4 regions of the Shewanella morhuae genome follow, and region 2 is predicted to be linked to each of the others. Evidence: predicted binding sites of a transcription regulator. Region 2 holds the regulator's gene; each other region holds the start of a gene.
What was found. The regulator sigma-54, encoded in region 2, starts transcription at its own class of promoters, with help from an activator protein. The targets are predictions, from matches to a motif close to GTTGGCACGNNNNTNGNNT.
Positions count from the first base shown of each region.

Region 1: a site for sigma-54 is predicted at 1,633-1,651, ahead of C9I43_RS09910 (flagellar assembly protein FlgT). Genes of this name have one in related genera too.
Region 3: a site for sigma-54 is predicted at 2,287-2,305, ahead of C9I43_RS18725 (FimV/HubP family polar landmark protein). Genes of this name have one in related genera too.
Region 4: a site for sigma-54 is predicted at 2,422-2,440, ahead of C9I43_RS03625 (BON domain-containing protein). Genes of this name have one in related genera too.

Region 1 covers NZ_PYSG01000002.1:2,157,972-2,161,800, reverse strand. The annotation lists gene C9I43_RS09920 (motility associated factor glycosyltransferase family protein) at 1-209, opposite strand, end outside; tRNA gene C9I43_RS09915 (tRNA-Arg) at 260-335, opposite strand; gene C9I43_RS09910 (flagellar assembly protein FlgT) at 391-1,557, opposite strand; gene C9I43_RS09905 (FlgO family outer membrane protein) at 1,823-2,455, shown strand; gene C9I43_RS09900 (LPP20 family lipoprotein) at 2,452-2,901, shown strand; gene C9I43_RS09895 (flagella synthesis protein FlgN) at 3,018-3,443, opposite strand; gene flgM (flagellar biosynthesis anti-sigma factor FlgM) at 3,446-3,769, opposite strand.
Region 2 covers NZ_PYSG01000002.1:150,847-154,675, forward strand. The annotation lists gene rapZ (RNase adapter RapZ) at 1-526, opposite strand, end outside; gene ptsN (PTS IIA-like nitrogen regulatory protein PtsN) at 523-966, opposite strand; gene hpf (ribosome hibernation promoting factor) at 969-1,256, opposite strand; gene C9I43_RS01190 (RNA polymerase factor sigma-54) at 1,285-2,763, opposite strand; gene lptB (LPS export ABC transporter ATP-binding protein) at 2,871-3,602, opposite strand; gene lptA (lipopolysaccharide transport periplasmic protein LptA) at 3,599-3,829, opposite strand, start outside.
Region 3 covers NZ_PYSG01000003.1:930,013-933,841, reverse strand. The annotation lists gene C9I43_RS18735 (malic enzyme-like NAD(P)-binding protein) at 1-332, opposite strand, end outside; gene rpmE (50S ribosomal protein L31) at 856-1,068, opposite strand; gene C9I43_RS18725 (FimV/HubP family polar landmark protein) at 1,251-2,216, opposite strand; gene priA (primosomal protein N') at 2,319-3,829, shown strand, end outside.
Region 4 covers NZ_PYSG01000002.1:708,053-711,881, reverse strand. The annotation lists gene C9I43_RS03635 (sigma-54 interaction domain-containing protein) at 130-1,503, opposite strand; gene C9I43_RS03630 (glutamyl-tRNA reductase) at 1,738-2,217, shown strand; gene C9I43_RS03625 (BON domain-containing protein) at 2,476-3,033, shown strand; gene C9I43_RS03620 (hypothetical protein) at 3,291-3,829, opposite strand, start outside.

The DNA.
Region 1 (3,829 bases), 2.0 Mb from region 2:
TTATTTGGCAGTTGACTAATTAAAAGCTGTGCTTCTGCAATACGATTGTGACGGCTGCTTAACTGGATACCATTTACGCTAATGGTTTGCTCAGTACCTTGCACTAAATGGGCACTTAAATCTAAGACTGAAGCTGTATTTAGCATTTGACTTAGTAATGGCCAGCGTTGATTTATAATTTCTAGGTTGGAGTCAAAAAGTACAGTCATTAACCGTATCCTTGAAAATCGTTGAAGTTTATCAAGATAAGCCTGTTAACTGGTCTCTCCACAGGGACTCGAACCCCGATCGGCCGCTTAGGAGGCGGCTGCTCTATCCTGTTGAGCTATAGAGAGACGAGCGTAATTATACTGGTTTTATCCTTGATTAAAAGGCTTAAAATTTAGTTGCTTAAATCTTAAGCGCTATGTCGTTTATCTGCACATTATAGGTAGCATTTTGATCTTCAAGTACTGCGGTTGCGCTTTCTTCGCTCACTTGTTCGATTTTTACTGTTGCTCGGCTCTTAGTGGCGATAGCGCGCATTTCGTTAAGGCGATCAGGCAAATTTTGTTGTAATACGACTTGGAATTTATCACCGGCACGAATGCCATGTTTACGGCCTAGATTTATAATAATTCTGTCTGCTTGGCGGCTGACAACTTGACCCAGCAATGGTCTGCAATTGAGTGCGCTGTCTAAGTCTTGAGTGGCTTGTTGCATTAATTGGCTGATACTTTTACCGTAGGACGAACGCCAGAATCTATCGCTATTAGGCGTAACGATTGCTTGTTCTTCAAATTCCCAAAGTGCCGACGCACTGTAGCTCTTACTCCAAACTTCTTCTCCACTTATCCCATGGTAGAGACTTAGTTTAAGGTGAAATTGTCTTGTCGGAGCCTCATCCCATAATCCAAGAAAGGTTGTTTGCACAGGGTCTACAGAAATATCGATAATTTGAGGCTGCAGTATATACTGGCTATCCGTGATTTCACTAAGCCAACTTGGGAGCCGATAACCACGAACATCGACAAGCGCTGGTGTAATATCGAGTCGCTCTTTAGCATGGATATGACTAAAACTTGTGGCTGAGTAATCTTCTATTATATTACCCAGCTTTTCGGAAATGACTTCTTCAAAACCTGACAGTTGTCCGTATCTTAGCTGAGCACGATCTTTAATTTGCGATTGTGGAATTAAGATGGCGGCTTTTAAATGAGCGTTAGGACATTGTGGCGTCTGCTCATCATTAAGATCAATTCTTAGGGAAACATTTATTTTATTCCCTTGAATCCTCTCATTAATGAGTTGAATGCTACTCGCTTGGGCATAACGATTTAATGCGAATTTATTCTGGGTAAGATTACCATTGGTTGTTTGTTGCTCGCTGGATATACGAATGCCGGCGTTTAACGTGGCATAACTTACCGCTTGGTTAATTGCTTCTTCCCTTGCTTGAGCTATATTGCCATTCACGATAGCGGCTTCCCCGCTGGCCTCTATCCATTCAGCTTGAGTCGGTAACGACAATAATGAAAAAATCAGCAAAATGAGCGAAGCTGAACGTGATATAAGCATCTATTCAATCCTTATCGCTAAACTAATAGCGATACAGTAAGCCAGTTTTCTGGCAACCTATCTAATATTATTGCTAAGCAATTTCCATGCCTAATTAGCTAGGTGTTTTGATAAAGGTTTGCCAGCAATGGCCGATAAAGTTCGTAATAAAATAATATTTTGGATTTGGATGCAACCTTGGTCTAAACCTTGCTTCCTTAATTCAAAACAATAGAGTGGGTCACTTTATTGTCAATAAATCGATACCATCAATGAGGTAACTACAATGCTAAAGCGCGTAATAATTCCCTTAACATTGTTAATGTTAGGTGGATGCGTTGCTAAACCAGTTGCACCGCCAAAGCCCAGCTTAGTGGATGGCAATGGTTTGCCGCCAACAGCCATGATTAACCATCTGGCACAGCGCATCGTAACTGAATTAGTTAAGCAAAATGATGCCTTACGTTCAGATCAGCCTATTGTGGTCACCACTCCCGTAATGGTTGGCGATATGCATAGTTCTAATGCGCTGGCGCAACAGTTACAACAGGGATTAATGACCTCACTACATAGTTTTCAATTTAATGTCGTGGATTTAAATCTAGCGGATGGCTTACAAGTCACCGCTGATGGTGATTTTATTTTGACGCGGGATTGGCAAAAACTTTCGAAAGACTTACCCGTAGAACATCTTTTGGTATCGACTATGAGCGCTGTCACCAATGGCATGGCAATTAATACGCGTATTGTGAGTCTAAGTAATAATCGTGTGGTGTCAGCTTCGCAAACGTTTGTGACTCAAAAAGAATTGGCTAACTATATGCAGCCTTCGGAGCAAATCGTGTCACAAAACGGCATCCTTTACCGGCAGGCTAGCCCTGGTATGAATGAAGTGCGAGTCTTAGGAGATGGAAAATGAAACGTTATTTGGCTCTTATTACTGCGCTGTTATTGAGCGGCTGCGCCGCAAAAGATAAATATGTTCAGTGGGAGGATGTACCGCCGCCCAGTTTTCCAAAGCTAACCGCTATCGGTTATGCACCTTTAGCCACTCAGCCAGCAAAAGAGCAATCACAGCGAGTTTTAATGGCGATGCAAGCTTCAAAAATTGTGGCCTATCGAGAGTTAGCCGAGCAGGTTTATGGTCAAAAAATTACTGCTAATAGCAGTGTCAGTGATTGGATGTTGACCGACGATAATGTCAAAGCCTCTGTTTCTGGGGTGATACGCGGTGCGCGAGTAATTAAGAGCTATCCGGCTGGCGATCATTATGTTACTGAGTTAGAGCTTGATTTCTCTCAGGTTTGGGCACTTTATCAGCAGCAGAGTCGACCGCAAAAAGTCAAAGAAGTGACTTACTTTTAGCTGTTTTAGTTATTTCAATTGGACTGTCGAGCCGCAAATTTGCGCGGCTTTTTTTACATCAACATGACATTTTACTCAAAGCGTCGGATAAAGAAATGCTAAGGGGGATATGCTTGTTAGGCTTTTAAATCATTGCCTAAGCTTGAGATAGTTGAGGTTTTACCTTTATCGTTATAAGTAAGGCTGGTTGCATTTCTACTCGCCTGTAAAGCTTGGGCAAAACGGTTTAGACTGGCCAAATTCATTTCTATTAGGCTGGCATTTTGTTCATTAAGTTCTTTACACTCAATTAATGCCGTTTTAATTATATCCATTTTATGGATAAGTTCTGTTTGCAAAGTGAGCAGTGCTTTATCACTGTGAGCGGCTAAAATATCATCATTAGCTTTTAGATCTTTCAAGCATTGTGATTTCTCACTAGCAAGTGACAGCAGTAAATCGGCGTTTTGGTCTGCCAAAGCGCCTTTTTCTTTGAGTATGATTTGCTTAAGTACAGCCAAATGGGCGTGTTGTTGATCTACCAGTTTAGCTATTGCTGTCATAGTTACTCTTTATTTAAGTCGTTAAGTTCGGCTTCAAAACTTGCAATATTAGCCGCTAATTTTTCAGGATCAATCTTGTAACGACCTTCTGCAATTGCTTGTTTAATTTCAGCGACTTTCTTTTGGTCAACTTCAGGAAGGCTCGCCATTTTAGACTGTGCTTTTTGAAGCTGTTGCGCTTGGGCGGTAATGACCACTGAATCGCTTTTTTGTGGTGTTGTCGATTTTGTAGCAACTTGAGCCTGTTGTTCGCTGCTGGTTTTAGTTGCCCCAGTTCGAACTTGTGCAGTGGTTGCAGTATTGAGTTTGCTAATGTCTATGGCCATTTTCAGCTCCAGCGTGTGTATTCGGGATTTCTTAACTGGGTATCGGCAGCTTATAAAAAA
Region 2 (3,829 bases):
CTGCTGGCATGCCGTGCTTAAATCCAAAAGATTCAAAGTTAATCACTAATTCTTTATCAACACTGCCTAGCAGGATTTGTCTCACTTGGTCACTCAAATCATAAATATTCAAATTTGAGGTATCTATGTAGTGATCGACCAATTTTGACATAGGCTCGAGCAGCTTGCCTTCCTGTTTTATTGCTTCTTGCAATGAAACTTGACTCTTAGATAAAGGATGGAGGCGACGGGTTTCGCTGTAACGCTTAAGCAAAATTTTATCGCTAGAATTAAGGAAGAAACTCGTCAACTCAATGCCAGCAGGCAGACTTTCGAGCTGTTGAGTTAATACTTTATCTTGCTCAGGCATGTTACGCACATCGACACTGATAGCGACGAGCTCGTTATTACCTTTCAGTTGGTCAAGTAAAGCCCCAATCAGTGGTAGCGGAAGGTTATCGACGCAATAATAGCCGAGATCTTCGAGTACCCTAAGGGCAACGGATTTACCTGAGCCTGAGCGACCTGACACTATAACCAGTTTCATCCTGTGATTACCTGATAGAGTTCTGTTTCATCATGTGTCTTACGCAATTGTTTCAATATTTGCTTGTCACTCAGTTTTTCGGCCATGCAAGACAAGGTGCTTAAATGCTGCTGACATTGGTCAGCAGGCACCAGTAATGCAAATAAAATATCAACCGGTTGCTTATCAATAGCATCGAATGCTATTGGCTCTTCGCACTTAATTAGTACGGCAATGGGTTGATCTATATCGGCTAATCGACCATGTGGAATGGCGATACCGTTACCTATACCTGTGCTCCCCACTTTTTCGCGCGCCACTAGGCTTTCGAATATCTCTTGAGATGAGAGGGTCGGGTACTGGGCAGCAACTAGGTCGCTGATGAGTTCCAGTACTTTTTTCTTACTGCCCGGAGTGGCGCAGGTAGTGCACTCCGGCCGCAGTATGCTACAAAGTTCCATTATTAGTGTTTTGTTAACTTCTCTTTGTGTTTAATAACCTGACGATCAAGCTTATCTATCAGGGCGTCTATAGCTGCATACATATCAGTATGCTCGGCAGTGGCAAATACTTCACCACCGATGAGGTTTATCCTCGCTTCAGCAATTTGTTGTATTTTCTCAACATTGAGCACAACGTGCACATTATTGATCTGTTCGAAATGGCGTTCAAGTTTTGAAAACTTTTCTTCTACATATGCGCGTAACGATTCGGTAATTTCAATGTGGTGCCCAACTAGGTGTATGTGCATAGAAACGTCCTCCGATATTCACTGTAGGTTATAAGCTCTTACGTTGATTAGAAGGAGGAATAAGCATAGCTTCTCGGTATTTCGCAATAGTTCTGCGTGCTACATTTATTCCCTGCTCCGCCAGAAGTTGTGCCATCTTACTGTCACTTAATGGTTTTTTCTGATTTTCTGCTGCAACCAGTTTTTTAATAAAGGCTCTAATTGCCGTTGATGAACACTCACCACCATCATCTGTACTGACATGGCTAGAGAAGAAGTATTTTAGTTCAAAAAGCCCTTTTGGAGTATGCATGTACTTTTGGGTTGTTACCCGCGAAATGGTTGACTCATGCATTTCTACTGCTTCGGCAATATCATTAAGCACCATAGGCTTCATTGCTTCTTCACCATACTCAAAGAAGCCTTGCTGGTATTGGACGATACAGTTAGCGACTTTGAGCAAAGTATCATTACGACTTTCTAAACTCTTAATAAACCACTTTGCCTCTTGCAGGTGCCCACGAATAAATTGGCTGTCGGCTTGGTTTGCAGAACTGCGCGCCATAGCTGCATAGTGTTGATTTACATTTATTTTTGGCATGTTGTCAGGATTGAGTTCAACCACCCAACGGCCATTTTTCTTCGACACTGATACATCGGGTATAACGTATTCGTCCTCGTTGGGAGTAATTAATAAACCCGGGCGAGGATTAAGGGTTTGGATGAGTGCTATACCATCTCTTAACTCATCTTCTTTGAGCTTAGTTTTACGCATCAACAGTCTAAAGTCACGTGCAGCAATGAGATCTAAATGATCTTTAATCAGCATGCGGGCGTTACTTAGATGGGGCGTATCGGGTGCAAAGTGGGATAATTGGATTAATAGGCACTCGCTTAAATCTCTGGCGGCGACACCTATCGGGTCAAAATGTTGAATACGCTTAAGTACGGCTTCGACTTCATCAAGTTCAACCTCTGGATTACCTATGGCCTCTAGAATTTCTTCAGTGCTTTGGGTCAGGTAACCTTGGTCATTTATCGCTTCGATAATCGCGGTAGCAATGGCTAAATCAGTTTCCGAAAAGGGGGTGAGATTTTTTTGCCATTCTAAATGCTCATATAAACCTTCGCTGGTCTCTCCTTGAAAGGGCATATCGTCTTCGCGACTCCCACCTGGGCCTGAATTAGGTGAGGCGGTAAACACTTCATCCCAAGTCGTATCCATGGGGAGATCGTCCGGCATGGATTCTTGAGTCAAAGATTCTGCGGTATCGACAGTGGAGTTATCTTTTTCTGGTGGCAGAGCAACAGATTCACTGAAATCGGTATCCGATAAGGCTTGGTTTACAGGGTCTTTAGTTGCGTCGAATTGATCCTCTTCCAGCTCGAGAAGGGGATTAGAATCTAAGGCTTGCTGGATCTCTTGCTGCAGTTCTAATGACGATAGTTGCAACAGACGAATTGCCTGCTGTAACTGTGGCGTCATGGTTAACTGTTGACCCAGTTTGAGCTGGAGTGACGCTTTCATGTTACCGCAGATCCCTAAGTTATTATTATTAGATGGGGTCGCTTATTCCCCTCTTTAGTCGAGCCGTATGCCAGTATAATTTACGGCCATCGACTCCCTTTGGTTAACTATAGCCTGAATTGTTCACCTAAGTACACAGCCCTAACCTGCTGATTGTCTAAGATCTCTGCTGGTGTTCCTTCTGCAATCAGGTTTCCGTGACTAACAATGTAGGCATGTTCACACACATCTAATGTCTCGCGCACATTGTGGTCGGTAATTAGCACACCAAGGCCACGGCTTTTAAGTTGCTCAATGATTTTTTTGATGTCGATAACTGAAATCGGATCAACCCCAGCGAAAGGCTCATCAAGTAAAATAAACTTAGGATTAGCCGCTAGCGCACGCGCAATTTCAACACGACGACGCTCACCACCTGACAACGACATACCTTGGCTGTCACGTATGTGGGTGATATGAAACTCTTCCAGCAGATGTTCTAATTCTTGATCTCTTTGTTCTTTTGTTAGCTCTTTGCGAGTTTGCAGCACGGCCATAATGTTGTCATGTACGCTCAGCTTACGAAAGATACTGGCTTCTTGTGGTAAGTAACCAATGCCTTTGCGGGCACGCAGGTGCATCGGATCGGCGGTTAAATCATCGTCATCGATAAAAATGTGGCCTTTATCGCTCTTTACCAATCCGACAACCATGTAAAATGTGGTGGTTTTCCCCGCCCCGTTTGGGCCGAGTAGACCAACGACTTGACCGGTTTTTACCGTCAAACTGACATCTTTAACGACTTGGCGGTTCTTATAACTTTTCGCTAAATTTTGTGCTCTTAGAGTGATCTGGGTCATTTAGAACCCTGCTTTTTGACAGGTTTATCGGTTGAGGTGCCGGGCTTTATATCATCTTGATAACTTTCAGGCTGAATAATCGTAATCACGCGATCATCACCACTACCAGTACTTTCGGCAATTAATTTTTGCTGAATGATGTCGTAGCGGATTAAATTCCCTCGGACTTGGCTACCCGCTTGATCTAATGAAGCTAATCCTTTGAGGGTGAGGGTACGGCTTGCCAT
Region 3 (3,829 bases), on a different contig from region 2:
GTAATTTCAATATCGGTCGAATCAATATTAGCAAAATGCTTAAATAATAATGCTTTACCTTCCATAACAGGTTTAGATGCTAATGGGCCTAAATTACCTAGGCCTAAGATAGCAGTGCCATTAGTAATCACGGCGACCGTATTACCTTTATTGGTATAACGGTAGGCGTTGTCAGGATTAATCGCTATTTCACGTACTGGCTCAGCCACTCCAGGACTATAAGCTAGGGCAAGATCATGACTCGTTTCGGCTGGTTTAGTTAAACAAACTGCGGTTTTTCCTGGAACGGGAAATTCATGATAATCGAGTGCTTGTTGACGAATATCTAACATTTTAAAATCCTGAAATACGGCATTTATAATTTATGAGAGTGAGGTCGACCAACACCTAATTCGCCTCTGTAAGGGCGATATAAATAGTCTTGTTGGTCAGGGTAAGATACGCCAATAAAGCGACTTTTTAAATAAAATATTCGTCATTTTTACCTTAGCATTCAGATTGTTCCTCTAAGCTCAGTTTTATAAGCTTATCCTCTCTAATAAAGTGACATTTTTCATATTTTTTTGTAGAAAAAAAACAGATATTTCATCAATTAAATGCTGGTTACAGCATGTTTATAGCTGTAACTTTGGCTAAATTACAATATTTAGTCGCTAGTGGGATTATTTTACGATTAAAGGTTATAAATAAGACGAATAAACAATTTGAATTATAGATATTTGATAAGTTGGCGATTTATTGAATGGAGTCATAGCTGATATAAATTTGAAATAGTACTAAACGATAGTAAATAGCCAATGACAAAAAGCAAAAAGGCGCCGAAGGCGCCTTTTTTTAGAAAAATTACAATTGTAATTATTTCTTAGCAAGTGCACCAAAGCGCTTGTTGAACTTGTCGATACGACCGCCAGTATCAACAACTTTTTGTGTACCAGTATAGAATGGGTGACAAGCACCACATACGTCTAAGTGCAGATCTTTACCAGCAGTAGAGTTTACTTTGATAACGTTACCACAAGTACAGTTTGCAGTGATGATAGCGTATGTTGGGTGAATACCTGGTTTCATTGGGGTTACCTCAAAAGTGTAAGGCCATGTCGCTCTTCCAACCCGTAGTCGGACACCACATGCATGTTAATAACAATATGTTTAGGGCGCAGGATATTACAGCATAGCCACACCGGATACAAGTAGATTATCTGAGCGTTTAGAGGTTAAAACTCGCCTATTTTTTATGCCGATTTTCCGCTTTATTTTTCGGTTGCTTTCGTTGTAAATAGCGCTTTTGCTTCTTGCGCATTGGAATACTTCGCTAAAATTATTTTCGAAGGGCAAGATAGCACCGCATTACTCTTAAGTGCGCTGATTTTATTCTTCGAGAAAGCCGTAGAATTTGCCTCATAAATAGCCAGCATTGCTCCATACACGCTCACATTCCAATTGCTTGCATAGCGATTGGCTGTGCGCCATAGCGTCTCACCGGCAAGATAAGTTAACTGACAATGTTCAAGTGCTTGCGACGCAGTTTGCACATTGTCCACTTCGGCTCGTTTAGGCTCAATACTCTCTATCGCCAAGGTTTCTACAGATATTGTTTTAACGGTTGTAGCTTTAGGCGTGTTATCAGCAGCAAGAGGAGGATTTTGCCCACGCGCAGTATCAGAGAAGTTAAGCCCTGCTGCGGCTGGCACTACGGGCTCATTAGATTGATGGTTTAAAACGATGATACTTTTATCGGCGAGTAAACTCGCCTCAGCCTCCACTTTGGCGGGCGGCTCAACCACAGTGGCGGTACTTTCGGCAATTGTTGCGATGGTGATTGTTTTAGCCCCCGTTGCCACTATTGCTGTTTTGGCGAGCGAGGTCGATTTAGCGCCATCAAATAAACTGATACTTTTGACATCATGCCAGCGATCGAGCCGGTATTCCCTGATTAAAAGTCTAGCTTTGTCATCCTTCACATCCTCAACACCCGTAAGCAACACTAAAAAGCGATTAAGCCCCTCAACCATTAGTTTTTCTTCACCGCTTGCTTGCTGTACCACAAACTCTAAACGCGACATGTCCTGATTATCAGCTATCACATTCATCCTGAGTTTAGGGTAGCCCCCTAATTCAAACATGCGACTGTTAATGCTCACATGGGAAACTTGTGCCATGCTCGGCGCACTGCACACTAAAGCCAGTAGACCTAATGATTTCACGATATTAGCCATTTATTTACTCTCAACTATCCTTGGTAAACCATCATTAGGGCTAGCCCTAGCCTGCCGCGCTGAGTACACTAAACCACATTCTTGCCTAAGACTTGCCTGCATATGTCATTGTTTGTCGAAGTTGCGTTACCTGTGCCTATGCGGCAAACCTTTAGCTACCGCGTACCCGAATCTTATCCTAGTACACCGCACATCGGTGTGCGCGTTAAAGTCCCCTTTGGTCGACAACAATTGATCGGCCTAGTTACAGGGATCACAGATACGTGTAGCTTAGCGCCTAAGCAAATTAAGTCCGTGCTTGAGTTTATCGACGATAAACCTTTACTCCCGGAATCACTCTATAAACTAACTCTCTGGGCTGCGAGATACTATTTCTGTAGCCAAGGGCAAATGCTAACCCAAGCATTGCCAGTCGCTCTTCGTAAAGGATTAGATGCGGCGCCGCAAAAAATCCAATTTTGGCAGTTAACCGAAATAGGCCAAAATATTGCGCCTGAAGCGGTTAAACGCGCACCCGCTCAAAAAAAATTACTCGAGTTGCTAAAATCAGCCAACTTAACCCAAGAAGATGTCATTAGCTTAGACATCAGTAAAGCGGCACTTAAAGCCCTCGAAGATAAAGGCTGGGTGGCACGCCATGAGAAAATCGCCGAGCTTAATCTAGACTGGCGAACCACACTTGAAATGGACGAAACGCCACACAAACTCAATAAAGAACAGGCCGTCGCGGTTGCGACCTTAAACTTACAGCAAGGATATCACTGTACTTTATTAGAGGGCATTACCGGTTCGGGTAAAACGGAAGTCTATTTAGCTGTACTTGAAGAAATTCTCAAGCAAGGTAAGCAAGCGTTAATTTTGGTGCCCGAAATCGGCTTAACGCCACAAACGATCAATCGTTTCAAGCGCCGCTTTAAAGTCAATGTTGCCATCTTGCACTCAGGGTTAACCGACAATCAAAGACTCGAAGCATGGCGTCAAGCCCGCTGTGGCCAAGCGGCAATCATCATTGGCACCCGTTCGGCCTTGTTCACGCCTATGGCCTATCCCGGCATTATCATTTTGGATGAAGAGCACGACAGTAGCTTTAAGCAGCAGGAAGGTGTGGGTTACCATGCCCGCGATTTAGCCGTCATGCGCGGCCATTTAGAGTCGATTCCAGTGATATTGGGTACGGCTACTCCCTCACTCGAAAGTCTACAAAATGCCTTAAGCGGTCGTTATCATCATTTACAACTGGGTGAACGCGCTGGCGCGGCTAAAAAAGTGCGCCAAGGCATTATCGATATTAAAAACCTGCCACTAAAGGCGGGTATGTCGGTGCCATTACTAAACGAAATTCGTCTGCATTTAGATGCAGGCAATCAAGTGCTACTGTTTCTGAATCGCCGCGGTTTTGCACCAGCGCTGCTGTGTCACGAGTGTGGGCACTTACATGAATGTGACCGTTGTGATGCATTTTTCACAGTGCATCAATCCCTTGGCGAAATTTGTTGTCACCATTGTGGCAATCAATATGCCATCCCCAAACAATGTCACAAATGCGGTAGTACTATGCTAATGGGCCAAGGCATAGGCACAGAACAACTCGCTGAGGCACTGCAACTGGAGTT
Region 4 (3,829 bases), 560 kb from region 2:
CAACTTTTTAAGCTAACAATTCCTTAAGCTAACTATTTAAGGCGGTAATGTTTAAGTAATAACTGTAATTTTTCGATTTTCACTACATAAAGTCATCAAAAAATTTCAGTTTAATGTGAGTGATGATAGCTATTCCACAGTGGGCTCATCTGACTCAACTTGCTGCTCATATTTGCTGAGTTTGTTATAAAGAGTTTTAACACTGATACCAAGTTGTTCTGCTGTATCGGTTTTATTACCCTGCGTTGTTTCCAGTGCCTGATAAATAGCAATCCTTTCTAAATCATCTAAACGCATTCCTTGGGGGATCACCACGTGTTCGACTTCAAGGCTATTTGTTTCGCTTGCGGTGGTTAATTGCAAATGACTAGGGAGAATCTCTTGATCCGCCAAAATATACGCCCGCTCAATGGCATGCTTTAACTCACGCACATTGCCACACCAAGGGTGAGCACTAATAAGTTGAATACTCGCGTCAGTGAAATATTTACTTTGTTTTTCCGCCACATTACGGTAAGCCAGAAAATGCCGTGCCAGCCCGATGATATCATCGCCACGCTCCCGTAGGGGAGGCACTCGAATAGGGAACTGAGCTAAGCGAAAGTATAAATCTTCTCGAAACAACCCTTCTTCTATCGCCGCAATAGGATCGCGGTTTGTAGCTGCTACAATACGCACATTGGCTAATTGCACTTTGGCGCCGCCCACAGGACGATATTCACTATTTTCAAGCACTCGCAGCAACTTGACTTGATGCTCAATGGGCATTTCAGTGACCTCATCAAGAAATAGCGTTCCTCCTTCTGCTTGCTCAAACACTCCTTTGTGATCACGGTTAGCACCGGTAAAAGCCCCTTTTACATGGCCAAACAACTCACTGTCCACTAATTCAGGGCTCAGAGCTCCGCAGTTAATAGCAATAAAAGGCGCATTTACCCGTGGACTGGCAAGATGAATCGTATTAGCGACCAGCTCTTTACCCGCACCACTTTCACCGATGATCAGCACATTACTATCCGTCACTGAAACTCGGCGAATGGTACGATACAATTTATGCATCGCGCCCGACGAGCCAACCAGTACACCGTATTGGTCTAATTCACTCGAAAAAGGTCGTGGACGATGAGCAGAAGTCGAGACTAAATACTGTGCAAACTCGGCTAAGGTATCGCTAATGAGTGCCATATCGTAGGGCTGACGAAAATGATAACCCGCACACTGGGACATTAATTTATCCAAATGCGGATTAGGCTGCCCATCAGATAAAAAGATAAACTCGATATGCGTCATCGCAGCACTTTCTATTAAGCTTAAATAATCTTCATGGCTAAGGCGGGGTAACTCAATAATTGCGACGTCAATTCGATTCGACTCAAGCTGTGCTAACCAAGACATATCATCAACACTGCGTAATTTATTGAACTCTTTTGCTCCTTCAAGTTGGATTAAGGCTTGCTCGGTACCGATGTCATGCAGATGATAAAAAAGTGTGGGTCGAGTCATGCGTGCTTCACTCCCTGTGTGTAGACAGCAACTGTATGTTAACCGTGAAATATTAACAATATGAGCGGTAATAGTTTCCTAGTCAGTGGCGTAAATTTAATAAGAATAAAAAATATCAGTCTAGAAATCAGCCTCTTAAAATATCACTAAAAATGAGAACAAAAAATGCATGGTAGCTGAACAACACTGAATTATTTACTAGCATGTTAGCTACACGCATTAAGGAGGCACATTATGAAGTCTAATGTTGTGCAACATCAGACCGATATCAACACAGACATCACATTAATTGATGAGGTGGTGGCATCTAGCCAGCATAGTCTGGCGTTTTACACTCAGGCGATAACGGCCATTGATGACTATAAGCTGAAACGCATTTTTTCAATGCAGATAAATATTTACCAGCGAATATTAGCCTTATTGACTTCACCACAACAGCATATGGTGTTATCAAGTACAGCACAGCAAACCTTGTCGGCGCGCGCGCGGCAAACACAAAAGCACGCGACTTACACTCAAGCACAAACCTTATTGCACCAAGAATATTTTTACGAAGGAGTCGCCCACTTGATTGATATTGAACAGGGCAGATTAACAGTGTTAAAACAAGCCGTTAAGCAAGCATATCAACCGCACACAGCCCAAAACCTTGCCGAAAGTGCCGCTTGGCTACAAAGTAGTTGTGATGAAATGACCTCTTTTTGCCGACGTTAACATTCGAGTTAGTCTTATCCCATACCGCACCCAAAGTGCGGTTTTTTATTGCTTAAACTTCATATTTTCACAAATCCCCCGCGGCTCAACACCAGCTCTGCAACAATTACATTGAGTCGGTAAAAAAGACCGGAAAGAACGGCTAAAAAAGTAAGTCATCATAATAAAAAACACAAAAAACCTTTAAAATCATTAAAATAAAAAACTGGCACGATTAAAGCATTATCTCCATTCGAGAAAACAACGGAGGATATTCTTATGAAAACCACAACAGTAGCAGCATCAGTAATCGCCACCTTACTTGTCGGTTCAATCAGCTTAAATGTCGCCGCTCAAGATTGGAAAGACGGAACTAAAGATGCATGGATCGATGGTAAAGCTGAAACCACTTTACTACTTAACACCAACCTGAATTCCTTTGACATCAATACCGATGTGAAAGACGGAAAGGTGACACTAACAGGTAAAGTAGAAAGTAGTGTCGATAAAGCACTTGCCACTGAACTGATTAAAAGTTTAGACGGTGTGAAAGATGTCGATAATCAACTCACAGTAATGAATGAGAAAGAAGGCACCAGTGAAGTTGTCGCCACTTTAACCGATTCTAAAGTTGCTACCGTCGTCAAGACTCGCTTATTATTTTCAACCGATGTCTCTGGCACCCAGATTGATGTTGATGTCGCCAATGGTGTTGTTACGTTAAAAGGTGAAGTTGCCAGCGATGCTGAGCGTCAATTAGCACTTAAAATCGCAGAGAATACCGACGATGTGAAAAAGGTCGTTGATAAGATTAAAGTGGTTAAAAAAGCCTCTTAGATCTCGCCAATACTCGCAATTTAAACTGTACGTTAATGTAGACTCTTTTTTAGAGCACCCCATAAAAAGAGTCATAAAAAACCAGCTTAAGCTGGTTTTTTATGACTGCTCCACAATCATTCAGAATAATTACCCCGCTCACCTTAAAATACTTTATCTCAAAATATACAAACACATACGATAAAAAGTGACGTGAGCAATAATCATGAAATTTACTCGTAGCTGTACTGTGCACTCAAGGTGAGCCAAGCACTAAGTTAGTGTATGCCAGTTTCGCTCACATTCACCTCTAAAGTTTTTACTATTTCAGGGCTGGCTGACATCGGTTGATTTGGCGCTCTGTCTCGATAGGTGACTAACAGTTTATAGGGCGCTTCGAAAGGATAGATAGGCTCAATACTGTCAATTTCAACTCTATCGCCAAGCATTACACTGCTTAAATGCTTGAGACTTTTGTATTCGTAATCGAGATTAAAGAATCCAAGATACCAAAATGCTCCCGAGCCTTGGGTCGTAACCATAAAAGGGGCAACAAAGGGCATAATTTGTACTTTGGGATCGTCTTGAATTGGAGCACTACTTTGAGTATCAGGCTCAAGGGCTGGATCAAAATTAAGTGGCGTAATACGCAAATAATCAAGTAATACCCGACCTTTTACCTCGCCATCTTGATAATCTCCTATAGCAAACTCGGTCTGATTAATCTTAATAAAATGAGTTAATTTAATAGACTTGCTATTTTCTGGCAGATTTACTTCAAAATGGTTAACCGTTTGTAGACTAAAGAGTTTTTGCA